One region of the Arthrobacter sp. NPDC058127 genome, then DNA from elsewhere that is predicted to be linked to it. Evidence: riboswitches for the same ligand, from Rfam matches in the RefSeq annotation. Region 1 holds a riboswitch; the other holds the start of a gene.

What was found. A riboswitch is a leader RNA that binds a small molecule or an ion and turns the genes downstream of it on or off. The one in region 1 is predicted to bind glycine.
Region 2: another riboswitch for glycine. It lies ahead of gcvP (aminomethyl-transferring glycine dehydrogenase); the one in region 1 lies ahead of gcvP (aminomethyl-transferring glycine dehydrogenase).

What each region holds. Positions count from the first base shown of each region.
Region 1 is NZ_JBHVTT010000015.1:31,099-38,534, reverse strand. It holds gene gcvT (glycine cleavage system aminomethyltransferase GcvT) at 1-943, opposite strand, end outside; gene gcvP (aminomethyl-transferring glycine dehydrogenase) at 956-3,823, opposite strand; glycine riboswitch at 3,985-4,082, opposite strand; gene ACFVTG_RS17800 (TetR/AcrR family transcriptional regulator) at 4,272-4,820, opposite strand; gene ACFVTG_RS17795 (MFS transporter) at 4,903-6,444, shown strand; gene ACFVTG_RS17790 (sigma-70 family RNA polymerase sigma factor) at 6,452-7,285, opposite strand; gene ACFVTG_RS17785 (hypothetical protein) at 7,420-7,436, shown strand, end outside.
Region 2 is NZ_JBHVTT010000012.1:131,298-138,733, forward strand. It holds gene gcvP (aminomethyl-transferring glycine dehydrogenase) at 1-2,478, opposite strand, end outside; glycine riboswitch at 2,716-2,816, opposite strand; glycine riboswitch at 3,068-3,165, shown strand; gene ACFVTG_RS16315 (amino acid permease) at 3,326-4,804, shown strand; gene ACFVTG_RS16320 (PucR family transcriptional regulator) at 4,923-6,416, opposite strand; gene speB (agmatinase) at 6,634-7,436, shown strand, end outside.

The sequences.
Region 1 (7,436 bases):
CCGGGTAGTGACTGCGGCCGGCGCGGCGGCCCAGGCCCTTGAGGCCGACCAGCTTGCGGCCGCTGGTGGAACCGGCGCCATCGGCCTTCAGGGCTTCGAGGGCAGCACGGCCCACGAAGTCGCTTTCCTTGGCGAGCGACACAACGGGGCCCAGCCCTGCCGAGAAGGGGTTGCCTTCGCGGGAGAGCTCGTTGCCGTAGAGCGGCATGCCGGCTTCGAGGCGCAGGGAGTCACGCGAGGCCAGGCCGGCGGGGATCAGCTCGCCGTCCTGGGCAACCGATGCGATTGCTTGCCACAGGGCGGCAGCTGCATCGTTGTCCACGAAGATTTCGAAGCCGTCCTCGCCCGTGTAGCCGGTGCGGGCGAGCAGCAGTTCCGTAGTGTTGCCGGCAAAGGTGAAGGGTACCTCGACCGCGGCGTAGTACTTGAGCTCGGTGACGAGGGAGTGCTGTTCGGCCGGGACCAAGCGGAGGAGGATGTCTTCCGCTTTGGGGCCCTGGACGGCGATCAGCGAGGTTGCCGCGGAGGCGTCATCGACGACGACGTCGAAGTTGGCGGCCCTTTGTGCCAGCGCCTGGGCAACAACCTTGGCGTTGCCGGCGTTGGGGACCACAAGGAACTTGGAATCGCCGCGGCGGTAGGTGATGAGGTCGTCGATGATGCCGCCGTCTTCCTGGCAGATCAGCGAGTACTTGGCCTTGCCGACAGACATGGCGGAGATCTTGCCCACCAGCGCGTAGTCCAGGAAGGCCGCGGCTTCCGGGCCGGTGACCCAGACTTCGCCCATGTGGGAAAGGTCGAACAGGCCCGCGGACTGGCGGACGGCGTGGTGTTCGGCCAGTTCGGAGGAGTACTTCAGGGGCATCTGCCAGCCACCGAAATCGGTGAAGGAAGCGCCGAGCTTCTTGTGCTCTTCGTAGAGCGCAGTGTAGTTCTCAGTCATCGTGGGAGTCCTTTAGTTCTCGAAGGCTTCGATCGGAGGGCAGGAGCAGACCAGGTTGCGGTCGCCCGCGGCGCCGTCGATGCGGCCCACCGGCGGGAAGTACTTGTCCTGCTTGAGGTGGTGGACCGGGAAGACGGCCTGCTCGCGGGAGTACTCACGGTCCCAATCGGAGCTCACGACGGCGGCCGCGGTGTGCGGCGCGTGGCGCAGCAGGCTGTTCTCCACCGTGAAGTCGCCGTGCGCGACCTGGTCGATTTCCTTGCGGATGGTGATCATGGCTTCGATGAAGCGGTCGATCTCCCCGAGGTCCTCGGACTCCGTGGGCTCCACCATGAGGGTGCCCGCGACCGGGAACGCCAGGGTGGGAGCGTGGAAGCCGTAGTCGATAAGGCGCTTGGCCACATCCTCCGCGGTGACGCCGGTCCGGGCGGTCAGTTCGCGCAGGTCCAGGATGCACTCGTGGGCCACGAGTCCGCCCTCACCCGTGTAAAGGACCGGGAAGTACTCGTTCAGGCGCGAGGCGATGTAGTTCGCGGCAAGCAGCGCGGACTTGGTGGCCTCGGTGAGGCCTTCGCCGCCCATGAGCTTCACATAGGCCCAGGAAATCGGCAACACACCCGCCGAACCGTACCGCGAAGCTGAAATCGCAACGCCAGTCCCTGGCAAAGAAGCGCCGTCTTCATGGGCCGCCTTGTTGGCATCGCCCGGCATGAAGGGTGCCAGGTGTGCCTTGGCCGCGACCGGGCCGACACCGGGTCCGCCGCCGCCGTGCGGGATGCAGAAGGTCTTGTGCAGGTTCAGGTGCGACACGTCGCCTCCGAACTTGCCCGGCTGGGCCAGGCCCACGAGCGCGTTGAGGTTCGCGCCGTCAACGTACACCTGGCCGCCGGCCGCGTGCACGGAGTCGCAGATCTCGCGCACGTCGGCGTCGTACACGCCGTGCGTGGAGGGGTAGGTGATCATGATCGCCGAAAGGACATCCTTGTTGGCGTCGATCTTGGCCTGCAGGTCCGCGTGGTCGATCGTGCCGTCGGCGGCGGTGGCCACCACGACCACCTTCATGCCGGCAAGCACCGCCGAGGCCGCGTTGGTGCCGTGGGCGGACGCCGGGATGAGGCAGACGTTGCGCTGGGCCTCGCCGCGGGAGTGGTGGTAGCCGCGGATGGCCAGCAGGCCCGCGAGTTCGCCCTGGGAACCGGCGTTGGGCTGGATGGAGACCTGGTCGTAACCGGTGATCTCCGTCAGGTCGGCTTCCAAATCTTCGATCAGTTCGCGCCAGCCCTCGGTCTGGGAATCCGGGGCGAAGGGGTGGATCGAGGCGAACTCCGGCCAGGAGATGGCCTCCATCTCGGCGGTCGCGTTCAGCTTCATGGTGCACGAACCCAGCGGGATCATGGTGCGGTCCAGCGCCAGGTCACGGTCCGAAAGCCTGCGGATATAGCGCAGCAACTGGGTCTCGGAACGGTGCGTGTTGAACACCGGGTGCTGCAGGAAGTCCGAAGAACGCCCGACGGCGGCCTCCAGCGCGAAACCCTCACCGGACTCAAGTACCTCAGCGCCAAACACCGCGGCGACGTCGCCGACAATTTCCTTCGTAGTGGTCTCGTCAACCGAGACGCCCACGGTGTCGGCATCGATGATCCGCAGGTTGATGCCCTTGGCCTCGGCGGCAGCAACGATCCCGGCAGCCTTGCCCGGGACGCGGACCGTGACGGTGTCGAAGAAGCTGCCGTGCAGGACCTCAAGGCCCGCGCCCTTCAACGAAGCGGCCAGGGTCCGGGCGTGGTGGTGGGCGGTCTCGGCGATCGCCTTCAAGCCATCGGGGCCGTGGTAGACGGCGTACATCGAGGACACGATGGCCAACAGTGCCTGCGCGGTGCAGATGTTGGACGTCGCCTTCTCGCGGCGGATGTGCTGCTCGCGGGTCTGGAGGGCCAGGCGGTAGGCGGGAGTGCCGGCGTCGTCCTTGGAAACGCCCACCAAGCGGCCCGGCATGGAACGCTCGAGGCCCTTCTGGACGGCCATGTACGCGGCGTGCGGGCCGCCGAAGAACAGCGGCACGCCGAAGCGCTGGGTGGAGCCGACAGCGATGTCGGCACCCTGCTCGCCCGGAGGCGTGATCAGCGTCAGGGCCAGGAGGTCGGCTGCGACGGTGACGAGGGCGCCGCGTTCCTTGGCGGCGGCGATCACGGCGGAGTGGTCGAACACCCGGCCGGAAACGCCCGGCTGCTGCAGCACGATGCCGTTGATCTCGCCCTCGGGCAGGCCGGCGGACAGGTCCGCTATCTCCACCTCGAAGCCCAGCGCCTCGGCGCGGCCCTTCACGATCGCGATGGTCTGCGGCAGGCAATCGGCGTCGAGGAGGGTCTTGCCGTCATGGGCCGTCTTGTTCTTGTTCGCGCGGCGCATCATCAGGACCGCTTCGGCGACGGCGGTCGCTTCGTCCAGCAGGGAGGCGTTGGCGATGGGCAGGCCCACGAGGTCCTGGACCATGGTCTGGAAGTTCAGCAGCGCCTCGAGGCGGCCCTGGGAAATTTCCGGCTGGTACGGGGTGTAGGCCGTGTACCAGGCCGGGGATTCGAGGATGTTGCGGCGGATCACCGGCGGAGTGACGGTGTCGTAGTAGCCCTGCCCGATCATCTGCACGGCCGTTTTGTTCTTGGCCGCCAGCTTGCGCAGCTCGGCCAGGACCTCCACCTCGCTCAGGGCGTTGGCCAAGGTGAGGGGCTTGTCCTGGCGGATGTCATTGGGAACCGCGGTGTCTACGAGCGAATCGACACTGTCGTAGCCAACAGACTTGAGCATGATGTCAATGTCGGCCTGGCGGCGGGCGCCGATATGCCGGTCAACGAACGTAGTGGAGGTTGAACTAACCGTCACGAAGGAACTCCATAAATAAGGCGGCGCAGGGTGCGCCACAGCTAATCGGGTTCCTCCCCGCTCTGTATTGGACCTGAGAGTTTCCGCGAAACCATGCTTGTGGCACTGTTCCGCTTGCACCGTCGGTGAGCACGCGTCAGCGCGCTGCTTTCCAGAGTTGCCTTGCCGCGGCGGTGCGTGGGCCTGAGAGATTCCTGGGGAGGATTTGCTCCTACGGCGCCTGCATCACATGCCTGCAGGACTCTCCCGCCGCAGATCAAAGGCGTATTCAGTTGTGTGAATCGGATTGTGGTTGCCGGTGACGGCTGCCACAACTCCCAATTGTCCTATGGACTGCCCGCGTCCGCAAATATGGTCACCGAGCCGCCGGACTTTCCCAACTGACTGGCACTTGTTGTCGCTTTGGAGCGTCAAAACGACAACAACTGCGAGTGAGTTGGGTGGCCACTCAGCCACGGAGGCGTTCGACGGCGGCCAGCAGCGCACCGACGTCGGCGCTCCTGGCGCTTGCCTTGACTTCCGTATCGCCGGCGCCACCCTCAAGCATCGCGTTGAAGTAAAGTCCATCGCCCATGTACCGGACGGCTTTGGCCATCTCGGGCCCCACTTCCTCGGCGAGCACATCGAGCCATTGTTGCTGGATCCCGGCGAAGCGCCTGCGGGTTTCTTCGTGGGCTACTTCCGCGAGCCGCGTGGCTGCCACGAACACCCGGTCCAAGGGGGTGTCCGCCCAAAGGGAAGACTTGATGAAGAACGCGGCCGAGCCTTCGGGAGCTGCCTTCATTGCCTCGATGTCCAGCGCGGCCAGCCTGTCCATGCGTTCGAGCAAGGAGCCGATCATGGCTTCCTTGTTGGGGAAATGGTAGAGCAAGCCGCCCTTGGAGACGCCTGCGCGCTTGGCGACGGCGTCCAGGGTGGCAGCCCGCTCCCCCACCTCGATCAGCAGGGCTTCAAAGGCATCCAAGACAGCGTCCCGGGCAATAGGTTTTCGCGGCATGGTGTCCATCATCCCTTAGTTCGATGTGGCAGTTCGATGAGTCAGATTGAAACTATACCGTCCAGACGGTACAGTTATCCTCATGTTCACGCCGTCCACAACCCAGCACCCCCGTACCCTCTCGATTCAATCCGCCCCGTGGCGCGATTGGGCTGCCTTGGCGCTCCTGATGTTCCCGGTGCTGCTGGTGGCTGTGGACAATACGGCCCTGACGTTTGCCCTGCCGCAAATCGCCCGGTCGCTGGAAGTGGGGGGCGTGCAGCTGCTGTGGGTCGTGGATGCCTATCCCCTGGTGCTCGCGGCACTGTTGGTGTCGATGGGAAACCTGGGCGACAGGATCGGCCGCCGCCGCTTGCTTTTGATCGGCAGCACGGGCTTCGCCGCAGTTTCAGCGGTCACCGCCTTCGCGCCGTCGGCTGAATGGCTCATCGCCGGACGCGCCAGCATGGGCATCTTCGGAGCCATGCTCATGCCGTCCACGCTTTCCTTGATCCGCAACATCTTCCCGGACCCGAACCGCCGCCGGCTCGCCGTCGCCGTGTGGGCAGCGGGATTCTCAGGCGGTGCCGCGCTCGGGCCGATCTTCGGTGGCTGGCTCGTGGAGCATTTCTGGTGGGGAGCCGTGTTCCTGGTTGCAGTGCCACTATTGCTGCCCCTGCTCGCCTTCGGCCCGTTCCTCATCCCCGAGTCCAAGGACCGCAACCCGGGAAAGCCGGACGTTCCCAGCGTCGTGCTGTCCATCTTGACCATGGCTCCGGTGGTTTATGGCATCAAGGAGTCAGCCGTGCACGGTTTTGGTCCTGGACCCGCGGCCTTCACGGCGTTCGGCCTGGCCATGGGAATCGTCTTCGTCCGCAGGCAGCGCTCTTTGGCATCGCCCATGTTGGACGTGCAGCTTTTCCGGAACAAGGTCTTCAGCACGGCCATCACGGCCAACGTCTTGTCCTTGTTCTCCATGACCGGCTTCATCTACTTCTTCGCGCAGCACTTGCAGCTGGTGGAAGGCCAATCCCCCATGCAGGCGGGGATCGCCATGGTTCCGGCTTTGCTGGCCACCATCGTGGCGGGCCTGGTGGTGGTTCCGCTGGTCAAGCGGATCCGCCCGGGTCTGGTGGTGGCATCGGGTTTGGCACTGAGCGCGGTGGGATACCTCGTGGCCGCCCTGGGCAACCACAGCCAGGGGCCGGGGTACCTTTTGACGGCACTCCTGCTGCTGGCCATAGGGGTTGGCTCGGCCGAGACCATCTCCAACGACCTGATCCTCGGCGCGGTCCCTGCTGACAAGGCGGGTGCTGCATCGGCGATCTCCGAAACGGGCTACGAACTCGGATCATTGCTGGGCACAGCCGTGCTTGGCTCCATCCTGACAGCGTCCTACCAACACCACTTGTTGCTTCCGGGCGAATTGTCCGGCCACGCAGCCGAACGCTCGAGGGAGACCCTCGCCGGAGCCATGGACGCCGCGGCCACACTACCCCAGCCGTTGGGCGACGCCCTGACCTCCGCCGCGCGTGCCGCCTTTGAATCGGGGGTCCACATCACAGCGGCGATCGGGCTGGTACTGATGGCGGGAGCGGCAGTCCTTGCCGCCGTCGTGCTTCGCCGCGTGCCGACGGCAAAGTAGGCGGAGTCTAGACGGCCCGGTTCAAGGCAGCATCAGGCGAGCCGAAACTACGGGTAATTCCGCCCAACGTAGCGGTGGCAAGGGTCGAGAGGTAGTCGTGCCGGCGACGGGCAGTAATGCGCGATTGGGGCTCAAAGGACTGCCCGGGATCGTCCGCGTAATGCGCGGACAGTCCGTCGCGCATGAGGCGGATGCCCTCGGCACGTTGCTGTGAGACCGCAGCGTGCGTTGAACCGAGTTCCTCGGCGAGTTCCTTGACGGTCCGCCCCGCGAAGTAGATCTCCTTGACGACGTACCGCATCTTTTCCGGCAGGGCCTCGACGGCTGCGCGAAGGTACTTGAGGCGCTCATCGGCCAGGACCGAATGCTCCGGGGAGATGGTGTCCGCGGCGACAGTGTCCACGACGACGTCGTCCAGGGGCGACAGCGTCCGTGCGGCGTCTGCCAGGGCGGCTTCCACGACGCTGCGTTCGACGCCGAGGGCCGATGCGGTTTCGGCAACCGAAGGTGTACGGCCAAGAACGCCCGACAGCGTCTCCTGGACCGACATGGTTTCCTTGATGCGTTTACGGGCTGATCGGGTGGCCCAGTCGCTGGACCGCATCTCGTCCGCAAAGGCTCCGACGATCCGGCGGCGCGCAAACGCGCCGAAGGGGACTCCGAGGTTCGGATCGAAGGAATCGGCAGACGTTATCAACGCCACGGACCCTACCGACGCGAAATCGTCGCGCGACAAATGAGAAGCTCTCGCGCAGAGCTCCGACACCAAGTAGCCAACGAGCGGCAAGTGCTGCAGCACCAGCTCGTTGCGTTCTTCGCGATTCAAAATTAGTCCCCCCATGAGACCTGTTTATTGAGTTGCCAAGCCTGATTCCAGGGGCTTCATGGGCGAGCTGCTGAGACGATGCAACGTGCCGAAGATTACATGGAACAGACATGTATTCAGTGAACATACCATCTGAAAAATAACAATGCGTGTACGCTCATGAAAA
Region 2 (7,436 bases), on a different contig from region 1:
GACCGGGAACGCCAGGGTGGGAGCGTGGAAGCCGTAGTCGATGAGGCGCTTGGCCACATCCTCCGCGGTGACGCCGGTCCGGGCGGTCAGTTCGCGCAGGTCCAGGATGCACTCGTGGGCCACGAGTCCGCCCTCACCCGTGTAAAGGACCGGGAAGTACTCGTTCAGGCGCGAGGCGATGTAGTTCGCGGCAAGCAGCGCGGACTTGGTGGCCTCGGTCAGGCCTTCGCCGCCCATGAGCTTCACATAGGCCCAGGAAATCGGCAACACACCGGCCGAACCGTACCGCGAAGCTGAAATCGCAACGCCAGTCCCTGGCAAAGAAGCGCCGTCTTCATGGGCCGCCTTGTTGGCGTCGCCCGGCATGAAGGGTGCCAGGTGTGCCTTGGCCGCGACCGGGCCGACACCGGGTCCGCCGCCGCCGTGCGGGATGCAGAAGGTCTTGTGCAGGTTCAGGTGCGACACGTCGCCTCCGAACTTGCCCGGCTGGGCCAGGCCCACGAGCGCGTTGAGGTTCGCGCCGTCAACGTACACCTGGCCTCCGGCCGCGTGCACCGAGTCGCAGATCTCGCGCACGTCGGCGTCGTACACGCCGTGCGTGGACGGGTAGGTGATCATGATCGCCGAAAGGACATCCTTGTTGGCGTCGATCTTGGCCTGCAGGTCCGCGTGGTCGATCGTGCCGTCCGCCGCGGTGGCCACCACGACCACCTTCATGCCGGCCAGCACCGCCGAGGCCGCGTTGGTGCCGTGGGCGGACGCCGGGATGAGGCAGACGTTGCGCTGGGCCTCGCCGCGGGAGTGGTGGTAGCCGCGGATGGCCAGCAGGCCCGCGAGCTCGCCCTGGGAACCGGCGTTGGGCTGGATGGAGACCTGGTCGTAACCGGTGATCTCCGTCAGGTCGGCTTCCAGATCTTCGATCAGTTCGCGCCAGCCCTCGGTCTGGGAATCCGGGGCGAAGGGGTGGATCGAGGCGAATTCCGGCCAGGAGATGGCCTCCATCTCGGCGGTCGCGTTCAGCTTCATGGTGCACGAACCCAGCGGGATCATGGTGCGGTCCAGAGCCAGGTCACGGTCCGAAAGCCTGCGGATGTAGCGCAGCAGCTGGGTTTCGGAACGGTGCGTGTTGAACACCGGGTGCTGCAGGTAGTCCGAAGAACGCCCGACGGCGGCCTCCAGCGCGAAACCCTCAGTCGTGCCGGCTATTTCCGCGCCATAAGCGGCCACTATCGAAAAGCAGTACATGACATCAGCGATAGTCCGGTCAGTAGTCGTTTCATCGACTGACACACCGACCAAATCGCGGTCGATAGCACGCAGATTTATCCCTTTGGCCGCGGCGGCGGCAAGGACCTGTTTAGCTTGCCCGGGAACTCGCACGGTGACGGTGTCGAAGAAGCTGCCGTGCAGGACCTCAAGGCCCGCGGCCTTGAGGGACGCTGCCAGGGTGCGGGCGTGGTGGTGGGCGGTCTCGGCAATCGCCTTCAGGCCGTCGGGGCCGTGGTAGACGGCGTACATCGAGGACACGATGGCCAACAGTGCCTGCGCGGTGCAGATGTTGGACGTCGCCTTCTCGCGGCGGATGTGCTGCTCGCGGGTCTGGAGGGCGAGGCGGTAGGCGGGAGTGCCGGCGTCGTCCTTGGAAACGCCCACCAAGCGGCCCGGCATGGAACGCTCGAGGCCCTTCTGGACCGCCATGTACGCGGCGTGCGGGCCGCCGAAGAACAACGGAACACCGAAACGCTGGGTGGAACCGACAGCGATGTCGGCACCCTGCTCCCCCGGAGGCGTGATCAGCGTCAGGGCCAGGAGGTCGGCTGCGACGGTGACGAGCGCGCCGCGTTCCTTGGCGGCGGCGATCACGGCGGAGTGGTCGAACACCCGGCCGGAAACGCCCGGCTGCTGCAGCACGATGCCGTTGATCTCGCCCTCGGGCAGGCCGGCGGACAGGTCCGCTATCTCCACCTCGAAGCCCAGCGCCTCGGCGCGGCCCTTCACGATCGCGATGGTCTGCGGCAGGCAATCGGCGTCGAGGACGGTCTTGCCGTCATGGGCCGTCTTGTTCTTGTTCGCGCGGCGCATCATCAGGACCGCTTCGGCGACGGCGGTCGCTTCGTCCAGCAGGGAGGCGTTGGCGATGGGCAGGCCCACGAGGTCCTGGACCATGGTCTGGAAGTTCAGCAGCGCCTCGAGGCGGCCCTGGGAAATTTCCGGCTGGTACGGGGTGTAGGCCGTGTACCAGGCCGGGGATTCGAGGATGTTGCGGCGGATCACCGGCGGAGTGACGGTGTCGTAGTAGCCCTGCCCGATCATCTGCACGGCCGTTTTGTTCTTGGCCGCCAGCTTGCGCAGCTCGGCCAGGACCTCCACCTCGCTCAGGGCGTTGGCCAAGGTGAGGGGCTTGTCCTGGCGGATGTCATTGGGAACCGCGGTGTCTACCAGGCCATCAACGGAGTCGTAGCCGACGGCCTTGAGCATGATGTCAACATCGGTTTGCCGTCGTGAGCCGATATGCCGGTCTGCAAAAGCGGTGGGGGTTGAATGAATAGTCAAAGGGAACTCCAAGGTAGGGCCGGCCACAATGGCACGGCTTCGATTTGGGTTCCTCCCCGCTCTGTATCGGACCTGAGAGATTCCGCAGAACGCATTGTCACGTTGTGTTCCGCTTGCACCGTCGGTGAGCCGGACCGAAGCCAGGCTGCTTTCCAGAGTTGCCTCGCCGCGGCGGTACGGGGGCCTGAGAGATTCCTGGGGAGGATTTGCTCCTACGGCGCCTGCCCGGTTGATGACTGGGAGGACTCTCCCGCCACGGTTCGAAAGGCATATTCAGATTTGGGTGATTCGGCTCACACCATACACACAACGCCAGCGCCGGGGCAACATCGCATCCGGTATCGGAAATAGTGATCGACAAACGGCATCAAGCGGGGACAAACGAAGCAAAGCCGGAGTTGACATTCCTTAGTGAGCTATCCCACACTGGGTCGGGTGGCCGCCCTGAAGGAGCCGGCCACGGACGGTACAAGCCGGCCCCAAGACCGCGATTCACCCAAACTGAATACGCTGATGATCTGCGGCGGGAGAGTCCTGCCAGTACATTCTGCAGTCGCCGTAGGAGCAAATCCTCCCCAGGAAACTCTCAGGCCCATGTACCGCCGCGGCAAGGCAACTCTGGAAAGCAGTCCGGGAACCCGGGCTCACCGACGGTGCAAAGCGGAACCATGCGAAAGCACGAGGCCGCGGAATCTCTCAGGTCCCATACAGAGCGGGGAGGAACCCCGAATCATCGTGGCACCGTGATGCCACTTGAACGATGGAGTTCCTCATGACGATTCATCAACCGCCCGCCATAGCTAGTGAAACACCGCATCTTGATCGGCAGCTCAGCAACCGGCACATCCAGCTGATTGCAATCGGCGGGGCCATCGGCACAGGCCTGTTCATGGGCTCCGGAAAGACCATCTCCGCAGCCGGGCCGTCCGTGATCTTCGTGTACATGATCATCGGCTTCATGCTGTTCTTCGTCATGCGCGCCATGGGCGAACTGCTGCTGTCCAACTTGCACTACAAATCCTTCAGCGACTTTGCCGCTGACCTCCTCGGTCCGTGGGCAGGTTTCTTCACGGGTTGGACATACTGGTTCTGCTGGGTAATCACCGGTATCGCGGACGTCATTGCGATCGCGGGCTACTCAAAGGAACTCTGGCCGAGCCTCCCGCTGTGGATTCCGGGCCTGGCCACCATCGCGATCCTGCTGCTGTTGAACCTGACCACGGTGAAGGCCTTCGGCGAGACAGAATTCTGGTTCGCTCTCATCAAAATCATCGCGATTGCGGCACTGATCGTTGTGGGACTGTTCATGATTTTCAGCGGGTTCCAGTCCGAGGCCGGACCAGCAAGCCTCACCAACCTCTGGAGCCACGGCGGCTTCTTCCCACACGAATTCATGGGCTTCGTGGCCGGCTTCCAGATCGCGGTCTTCGCGTTCGTGGGCATTGAGCTTGTCGGCACCACTGCGGCAGAAGCCAAAGACCCGGAGAAGAACCTGCCCAGGGCGATCAACTCTATCCCGGTGCGCGTGCTCCTCTTCTACGTGGGCGCCCTCATCATCCTGATGTCCGTCACTCCTTGGACCCAGTTCGCCGCCGGCCACAGCCCATTCATCGCCATGTTCTCCTTGGCCGGCCTCGGCGCAGCCGCCACCGTGGTCAACTTGGTGGTGCTGAGCTCGGCCATGTCCTCGGCCAACTCCGGTATCTATTCCACCTCGCGCATGGTGTACGGCCTGGCCCAGGAGGGCGACGCCCCGGCCCTGTTCAGCGGCCTGTCCCGACGGAAGGTTCCCCGCAACGCCCTGTTCCTCTCCTGCGTGCTGCTGCTCTCCGGCGTCGTCCTGATGTACGCGGGACAGGACGTCGGCAAGGCCTTCGACATGGTCACCACCGTGTCCGCCGTCTGCTTCGTCTTCGTCTGGTCCATCATCCTTGCCAGCTACATCGCATTCCGTCGTCGTCGCCCGCAGCTGCACGTCGCGTCCACGTTCAAGATGCCCGGCGGACTGCCCATGGTGTGGGTGGTCTTCGCGTTCTTCGCCTTTGTGCTCTGGACGCTGACCACCCAGCCGGACACGCTGACGGCATTGCTCTTCACGCCGGCCTGGTTCATCATGCTCGGCGTCGCGTGGTTCTTCCTGCGCCGCCGTCCAGCCCACCTGGCCCGTTACGCGAGGTTCCAGGACGAGCTCCAGTCGGACCAGTATGCCGCAGACGTGTCCATCCGCGCGGGTGCCCGGAGCGGACAATAACAGCCACCTCGCAAATCAACAGCAAGGCACCCTGGCCGTGCCCGATGGACTAAAGGAGAAGGCCGCCGTCGCTCGCTTCACCCAGCGAGCGAGGGCGTCGTCCTCTCCGGGGCGGGGCTTACTTGTGCATGGCCTCATGAATCTGGAGCGCAAACCAAAGCTGGGCCAGCGTGGACGTTTCGGTCATGTCGAGCCCCGTCAACTCGCTGATTTTCCGGATGCGGTAAATGATGGTTTGGCGATGGGCGAAAAGCGCAGCGGCAGTCTTTTGCCACGACCTCTGGGTGTCCAGGTAGGTCTTCAAAGTCACGATGAGATCGCCTTCCTGGCTCTGTTCATACGTGAAGATCGGGCCGAGCAGCTGCTGAACCAACGCCGTCCCCTCCTCGAAACTGGTAAGCCCCAGCCACGAGGGCCCCTCGGCGTAACGGGACAGGTTTACGGCATTGCCTTTCGCTGAACCGAGCGCCCACAACGATTCCTGGAGCGCACGTTGGACGCCCCCGGCAGACGTAGGCGAGCTGACACCAATCCGAACCCCGGGCCCCGCGCAGTGGATCAAAACGTCATCGGCCACCGCTGCTGATATCGCCACATGAAGTGTATTGAAACGCCTCAGGCAAGCGGCTTGAAGTCCGTGGCGCCACAGTTCGACGTGAATATCCGCCAGCCGCCCGCCGTCGTCGGCCCCCATCGAAACCACCACAAAACTCTGCGCCGAAATATCAAAAGCAGTGAGCCTGATCTCCAGTTCCGCGATCCCGAGACGTCCATCGAACGCCTGCAGGAGGAATTCGCCCGCCAGGCGATGCCGGCTTTCCAGGGACAGGGCCGACCGTGAGAGTTCCAACCCCAGCACCGTCGCCGCATGCAGAAGCACGACGGCGTCAGGGTGCGGATCGCTTTTCGGCAGCACCACTAGCACCGCATTGGAGTGAGTGGGGATGTCCATCATCAACACATGCCGGTCCCGCAGCCGATGCCATTGGAACTTCTTCCCGGTCATGGGTATATGCCCTGTCAAGGGCGCCAGTTCCGCCTTCAGGAAGTCCGGCAGCGGCTCAGCATCCGGATGCCAGGGATGAAGGCAGCGCCGGTCCACGACGAACAGATCCGCATCGAGCTCGGCCTCAAGGCCTTGGATAAGGCCCTGCCAATGGTCCTCGGATGTTCCCGCCGTACGGAGCAGGTCATAAACCCGGGCCGTCTGCCGCAGGCGCCGCGATTCCTCCAGCAAGGAAGCCTCAGCTACCGTTCGCGCGATGGCGATGAAGGGCAACGGATACGGAATGCTAATCAGCGGCAGCGGCAGCAGTTCGCATGCCGCCAGAAACTCGGGCAACAAATCCGGGGCATGCATCTTTTCCCCGATGGCCAGGGCGCTGGCACCTGCATCGACGAGCGCCTCGGCGAGCGCAACCTGGCCTTGGGCGTCGGCCGGGATGGACAGGCCGTTGGTCATCATCAGTTCGCCGCCGGTGACCCATTCCCACAGCCTCGGCAGGTCAGAAGTGTGTGCCCAGGTGATTCGGTTGTCCCTGCCTGTATATCCGGCCAAAAGTGTGAGCCCGAGCTGGGGTTCCGCCACGAGCTCAGCCACAGTGATCGCCATGAAATATGCTCCCAGCGCCTTGGTTTCCGGCCAACTCAGAGGCCCTTAGACAAACGTATAAGGGCCTCGGCCATTTGTAGTCAATCTACCGCTATACGCCGTGATACACGTCACTAAGAATTGGATTACCTACTTCCCGCTCAAAGGCGAGCACCCCTCCCAACACCGAAACGCTGCGGGCATCGCAGCTCGGCAGCACTGCACAAAGGATCCCGGAATGACAACGCACAAGCCCATCGGTCCCGTCGACGCAACAAAAGTCCCCCGGTATGCAGGCCTCGGCACCTTCGCCAGGCTCCCCCAAATCGACCGCGTTCCGGACTACGACATTGCGATTGTCGGCGTGCCGTTCGACGGCGGAACGTCCTACCGGCCAGGCGCCCGGTTCGGTCCTGCCGCAGTCCGCGAAGCCTCCCGGCTGCTGCGCCCCGGCTACCACCCCGAACTGGACGTCGAGCCTGTATACGAAGTCCAGGTTGTCGACGCTGGCGACATCGCCTGCACGCCTTACGACATCACCCGGGCCGTCCGCGAAATCGAAGAGCAGGCACTCCCCCTGATCGGCGAGGACAAGAAGCTCATCTCGATCGGTGGCGACCACACTATCGCCCTCCCGATGCTCAGGGCCTTGAACAAGGTCCACGGGCCGGTCGCGTTGCTGCACTTCGACGCCCATCTGGACACCTGGGACACTTACTTCGACCAGCCGGTCACCCACGGAACCATCTTCCGGCGGGCTTTTGAAGAAGGCCTCCTTGTGGAAGATAGGTCCATGCACGTCGGCATCCGCGGGCCGGTCTACGATCGCAACGATTTCCTCCGCGACCACGAATTCGGATTCCAAATCATCCGCTGCTCGGATCTGGATGTCATCGGTGTTCCAGCAGCCATCCAACGGGTCAAGGAGCGACTCGGCGACACCCCGGTCTACGTCTCCATCGACATCGACGTCCTGGACCCGTCCTACGCGCCGGGCACCGGCACTCCCGAGATGGGCGGGCTCCACTCGCGCGAACTTCT